Regions from separate parts of the Bordetella sp. H567 genome, predicted to be linked through region 1. Evidence: predicted binding sites of a transcription regulator. Region 1 holds the regulator's gene; the other holds the start of a gene.
What was found. The regulator LexA, encoded in region 1, represses DNA repair genes until DNA is damaged. The targets are predictions, from matches to a motif close to ACTGTATNNNNATACAGT.

Region 1 (3,317 bases):
AATCCAGCGTACGGGTTCGCTCGGGGACGTAATGAAGGAGTCGGTCGAAGCGGCGCGTACCGTCGTGCGCTCGCGCGCCCGCCGGCTGGGTTTCGCCGACAGCGTCTTCGAAAAGCGGGATATGCACGTGCACGTACCGGAGGGTGCCACGCCCAAGGACGGCCCGTCGGCGGGTATCGCCATCACGACGGCCATGGTCTCGGCGTTGTCCGGCATCCCGGTGCGGGCAGACGTTGCGATGACGGGGGAAATCACCCTGCGCGGCGAGGTGCTGGCCATCGGCGGCCTGAAAGAAAAGCTGCTGGCCGCGCACCGTGGCGGTATCAAGACGGTGTTGATACCCGAGGAAAACGTCAAGGACCTGGCGGAGATCCCGGACAACGTGAAGAACCAGCTGGAGGTCGTTCCGGTTCGCTGGATCGACAAGGTGCTGGAACGTGCCTTGGAGCGTATGCCCGAGCCTATTTCGGAAGAAGAGGCGAAGGACAAGCCCTTGGTGACGCCGGCCGCCACGTCCGCGTCGGACTCCGTGGACCCGGTCATCAAGCACTGATCCGCGCCGACCGTTCGTGATCGTAAGGGCCTGCAGCGCAAGCTGACAGGCCCTTTTCTAGTGCAGGGCCTGTGTGCGGATAAGGCCGACCGCGATGCCCTCCAGGGCGAATTCCTGGCCGGGCTGTACTACGATGGGTTGGAAGTCCGGATTTTCCGGCAGCAGTTCGATACGGCCGCCGTGGCGGTGCAGTCGCTTGACGGTAACGTCTTCGTCGATGCGGGCGACCACGATCTGCCCCTCCCGCGCTTCGCTGGCCTTCTTGACGGCGAGCAGGTCCCCGTCGAGGATTCCCACGTCGCGCATGCTCATCCCACGGACCTTGAGCAGGTAGTCCGGACGCTGGGCGAAAAGGGCCGGGTCCACGCCTACGTCCCTTTCCACATGCTCCGCGGCCAGGATGGGGCTGCCCGCGGCAACTCGTCCCACCAGCGGCAGCATCAATTGGGCGAGGGCGGGGATCGGCAGCATGGCTTGCCCGCTTTCACCACGCGCTTCTTTCAGGCGGATGCCGCGGGAGGCGCCCGCGGTGAGTTCGATCGCCCCTTTGCGGGCCAGGGCCTTCAGGTGGTCTTCCGCGGCGTTGGGCGAGCGGAACCCCAGTGCCTGGGCGATTTCCGCGCGGGTCGGAGGAAAGCCGGTACTGGAGACTGCCTGGCGTATGAGGTCTAGGATCTGCTGTTGGCGTTCGGTAAGTTTGCTGGCCATTGCGGGTTCCTGGTTCCCTGTATGGATATACAGCTCCGCATTTTGGGGGACGCAGCTTCAAAACGCAAGGGGTCTGGGGCGATGGCAACGCAAGACGCCAAAAAGAATGGGGCCAGCGGCCCCATTCTTCGTTCCGGTCCACGCGTGCTGCCCGGCTCTGATCCGGTATGCCGGCGCGGTACCTGGATATGCGTATCGCCTAGTTTTTCAGCACGGCGGCGATACCCTTGGCGGCGGCGTCGATATTCTGGCTGTTCAGCGCGGCCACACAGATGCGCCCACTGGAAACCGCATAGATCCCATGCTCGTCGCGCAGCCGATCGACCTGGGCGGACGTCAAGCCGGAATACGAGAACATGCCGCGTTGCTGAAGGACGAAGCTGAAATCCTGCTGCGCGCCGTGTTCCTTGATCTTTTCGACCAATTGCCGCCGCATCAAGCGAATGCGATCGCGCATGCCGCCCAGCTCTTGCTCCCAGAGCGCGAACAGTTCAGGCGTGTTCAACACCGTGGAAACGATGGTGCCGCCGTGGGTGGGCGGGTTGGAATAGTTGGTGCGGATGACGCGCTTGAGTTGGCTGAGCACGCGCGCGGCTTCATCCTTGCTGCCCGCGATGACGGTCAGCGCGCCGACGCGTTCGCCGTACAGCGAAAACGATTTGGAAAACGACGAGCTGACGAACACCGTCATGTCCATGCCCGCGAACAGGCGCACCACCGCGGCGTCTTCGTGCAGGCCCGCCCCGAAACCCTGGTAAGCGATGTCCAGGAAGGGCACAAGGTCGCGGTCCTTGACCACAGTGGCGATCTGCTGCCATTGCTCCGGCGTGGGATCCACGCCAGTGGGGTTGTGGCAGCATGCATGCAGCACGACCACGCTGTGCGCTGGCATGGACTTCAGCCCGGCCAGCATGCCTTCGAAGTTCAAGCCGTGGGTGATCGGATCGTAGTAGGGATATGTCTCGACCTCGAACCCGGCCCGTTCGAACAGCGCTCGGTGGTTTTCCCAACTGGGGTCGCTAATGTAGGCCTTGGATTGGGGCAGCAGTTGATGCAGGAAATCAGCACCGATCTTCAGTGCGCCCGTGCCGCCCAGCGCCTGCGCGGTCAGCACACGGCCGGCGGCCGAGAGGGGAGAATCCGCGCCCAGCAGCAGCGCCTGCGCGCCCTTGTTGTAGGTGGCGATGCCTTCGATGGGCAGGTAGCCGCGCGCGGCAGCCGCTTCGATGCGGGCGATTTCTGCCTTGCGCACGGCCGACAGCAGCGGAATGCGGCCGTTGTCGTCGTAGTACACCCCCACGCCCAGATTGACCTTCCCCGGCCGGTTGTCGGCGTTGTACTGTTCATTCAGCCCGAGGATGGGGTCGCGCGGGGCCAACTCGACGTTTTGGAAAAGAGTGCTCATCGGAGTACAAGAAGGGTAGGTGGACGCAGCCGGATATGCGGCGGATAATGGGGGGTTTACCCTGAGACAGTCTAGCATGACCGAACCTGGATTCGTCGAATTTCCGGACAGCCCTTTTCAGCTCTACCAGCCTTATCCGCCCGCGGGAGACCAGCCGGCCGCGATCGGCGCGCTGGCCGATGGCGTGCGGGACGGTTTGATGTACCAGACCCTGCTGGGCGTGACCGGCTCGGGGAAGACGTACACGATGGCCAACGTGATCGCCAGGCTGGGGCGTCCCGCGCTGGTGCTTGCGCCTAATAAAACCTTGGCTGCGCAGCTTTACGCGGAAATGCGCGAGTTCTTCCCCAAGAACGCCATCGAGTATTTCGTCTCGTACTACGACTATTACCAGCCCGAAGCGTATGTGCCGACGCGCGACCTGTTCATCGAGAAGGACTCGTCCATCAACGAGCACATCGAGCAGATGCGTCTGTCGGCCACGAAAAGCCTGCTTGAACGGCGCGATACGGTGATCGTGGGCACGGTCTCGTGCATCTACGGTATCGGTAATCCCGGCGATTATCACGCCATGGTGCTCATCCTGCGTGCGGGGGATCGCATCTCGCGCCGGGAAATCCTGGCGCGCCTGGTCGCGATGCAGTACACGCG
Region 2 (3,317 bases), 1.5 Mb from region 1:
CGCGCGCAGCATGCTGCGCACGGGATCCGTCATGTCCAGGGCTGCCTTGCCATCGACCGTATGGACCTGGCTGGCCAGCACGCGCAAGTGGCTGGCAAGCGCGCGGTCGTAGGGCACGTCCGCGATGTTCTGCGCGACGACGTAGGTGATGGCCACGCTCATGGGCCATAGCAGGAACAGCGGCGCAAGCATCCAGTCCAGGATCTCGCCCAGCAGTGAACGCCGTGGCAGCGCGAAGGACGGGCCGCGCGTGCCGCTGCGCAGAATGTCCAGTGCTTCCCGGTTCAGCGGCGCGACGCGGCGCGTTTCAGTGCGCCAGTTCGCCCGTGCCATGATCCCGTTCCAGGCAATAGCCCAGGCCACGCACGGTCATGATCCGGACGCCTGTCGGCTCCAGCTTTTTGCGCAAGCGATGCACGTAGACTTCGATGGCGTTGGTGCTGACTTCGTCGCCCCATTCGCACAAGTGGTCCACCAGCTGGTTCTTGCTGACCATGCGCCCGCTACGCATGAGCAGGATTTCAAGCAGCCCGATTTCGCGCGCGGACAGGTCCAGGGCTTGGCCGTCCACCGACGCGACCCGTCCCGCCTGGTCGAAGACCAGGCGGCCGTGGCGGATCAGGCTGGCACCGCCACCCGTGCCGCGCCGGGTCAGGGCCCGCACGCGCGCTTCCAGCTCCGACAGGGCGAAGGGCTTGGCCATATAGTCGTCCGCGCCGAGGTCCAGCCCTTTGACGCGCTGCTCTATGCTGTCGGCGGCGGTTAGAATAAGCACCGGCAGCTGGGCGTTGCGGGCGCGCAGCCGTCTCAGGACTTCCAGCCCCGCCAACTGCGGGAGCCCCAGGTCCAGGATCAGCAGGTCGAACGCCTGCGCCGCCAGCGCCAGATCGGCCGCCATGCCGTCGCGCACGGCGTCCACGGCATAGCCGTTATGCCGCAATGAACGCGACAGGCCATCGGCAAGGATGCTGTCGTCTTCGGCGATAAGTATGCGCATGGGACCAGGCTCTCTCGTGGATCGTTTTGGTTTATGAGCTGAGCGCGTCCGTGCGTGCCGGGGTGCGGCCGCCACGGTTTTTCTGTTCTGGGTTGCGCCGAATTGTTTCCGGCTTGTCTCCGCTCTCCTGGGGCCGATTCTGTCACGCCGCCTGGCGCTTGCCCACACGGGATAACGCGGAAAAATTTGTCATACTGTTTTTTTGTACAGTATAATCCGGTGCCATAATCCGGCCAGAACCTCGCCAGAACCTCATTCGCTAGAAACCGCCAGACAGGACATTTCATGGACGACAAAACCAGCAAGGCAGCCGCCTCGGAAAAAGCCAAGGCGCTCGCCGCGGCCCTATCGCAGATCGAAAAGCAGTTCGGCAAGGGCTCGATCATGCGGTATGGCGACAACGAGGTCGAGCACGACATCCAGGTGGTGTCCACCGGCTCGCTGGGCCTGGATATCGCGCTGGGCGTGGGCGGCCTGCCGCGCGGCCGGGTGGTCGAGATCTATGGTCCCGAATCCTCGGGCAAGACGACGCTCACGCTGCAGGTCATCGCCGAGATGCAAAAAGTGGGCGGCACCTGCGCGTTCATCGATGCCGAACACGCGCTGGACGTGCAATACGCCGCCAAGCTGGGCGTCAACCTGACCGACCTGCTCATTTCCCAGCCGGACACCGGCGAACAGGCGCTGGAAATCACCGACGCGCTGGTGCGATCGGGTTCCGTCGACCTCATCGTCATCGACTCAGTGGCCGCGCTCGTGCCCAAGGCGGAAATCGAAGGCGAAATGGGCGACTCGCTGCCCGGCCTGCAAGCCCGCCTGATGAGCCAGGCGCTGCGCAAGCTGACCGCGACGATCAAGCGCACCAACTGCATGGTCATCTTCATCAACCAGATCCGGATGAAGATCGGCGTCATGTTCGGCAATCCGGAAACCACCACCGGCGGCAATGCGCTGAAGTTCTATTCTTCCGTGCGCCTGGACATCCGCCGCATCGGTTCCATCAAGAAAGGCGAAGAAGTCGTCGGCAACGAAACGCGCGTCAAGGTCGTCAAAAACAAGGTCTCGCCCCCCTTCAAGCAGGCGGAATTCGACATCATGTACGGCAGCGGCATTTCGCGTGAAGGCGAAATCATCGATCTGGGCGTGCAGGCCGGTATCGTCGACAAGTCGGGTGCCTGGTACAGCTATAAGGGCGACCGCATTGGCCAGGGCAAGGACAATGTCCGCGAATACCTGAAGGAGCATCGCGAAATGGCGTTCGAAATCGAGAACCGCATCCGCGAAAACCAGGGTATCGTCAGCCGCGCCAATACCTTCGCCGAAAGCGAGGCCGAAGAGGACTGATCACCGATGATTTCCGGCCGCCGCGGCATGGGATCGCGCACCCGGTCCTCCGATGATTCCGCGGACGATCCCTTCCGTGCCGGCAGCCGGCCCACGGAAAAGCGCGGGCCGACACTGAAAGCCCGCGCCGTGGCCTATCTATCCCGACGTGAATACGCGCGCAGCGAATTGGCGCGCAAGCTCGGTGCGTATACGGACGACGCCGCGGCCCTGGACGCCTTGCTGGATGACCTGGAACGCGAAGGCTGGTTATCCACGCGGCGTTTTGCCGAGGGCCTGGTGCATCGGCGCGCCGAACGCCAGGGCGCGGCTCGCATCGTGCAGGAACTACGCCAGCATGGCGTCGATGAAACGCAGATAGGGGAACTCCGGGACAGCCTGCGGGCGACGGAATACGAGCGCGCGATGGCCGTGTGGACCAAGCGTTTTGGCGAACGTCCCGTCGATCGCGCCGCTTATGCCAAGCAGGCGCGCTTTCTCGCTTCCCGTGGTTTCGCGCACGACGTCATTCATCGCGTGCTGGGCGACGAGCGGGACGACTGAATCCCTTAGGGGCCAGGCCAGCGTCCACCTTCACGCTGCCTTGATGCCGGTCAGCGTCCGGAAACTGACATCCCGGGCGATGGTCAGGAAATCCTTGATGAAGGGGGCGTCCGCGTCTTCATTGCGGATCGCCGCATATAGCGTGGGCCATACACCTTGTGGTCCCAGCCGGCATACCTTCAGCCATCCCTTGTCCAGGTATTCCGTCAGCGCCCAGTTCGGCAGCGCGGCGACGCCACGGTTGCTGGCGATCAACTGGGCAATGATGGGCGTCAATTCGGCCTTGCGAACGCTGGCCGGCTCTACGTCGGCCGGATCGAGAAAGGACGTGAAGACATCCAGGCGCTGACGGTCGACCGGATAGGTGATCAGCGTCTGGTCCGCCAACTGTTCGGGCCGGATATAGCGCTGCGACGCCAGCGGATGGGATTCC

Region 2: recA (recombinase RecA) is a predicted target of LexA. The motif match lies at 1,191-1,208, and genes of this name have one in related genera.

What each region holds. Positions count from the first base shown of each region.
Region 1 is NZ_CP012334.1:3,434,922-3,438,238, reverse strand. Features, by position in the region: gene lon (endopeptidase La) at 1-553, shown strand, start outside; gene lexA (transcriptional repressor LexA) at 611-1,261, opposite strand; gene AKI39_RS15410 (amino acid aminotransferase) at 1,461-2,666, opposite strand; gene uvrB (excinuclease ABC subunit UvrB) at 2,743-3,317, shown strand, end outside.
Region 2 is NZ_CP012334.1:1,961,246-1,964,562, forward strand. Features, by position in the region: gene AKI39_RS08880 (sensor histidine kinase) at 1-192, opposite strand, end outside; gene AKI39_RS08885 (response regulator) at 308-997, opposite strand; gene recA (recombinase RecA) at 1,283-2,341, shown strand; gene recX (recombination regulator RecX) at 2,348-2,884, shown strand; gene AKI39_RS08900 (LysR family transcriptional regulator) at 2,915-3,317, opposite strand, start outside.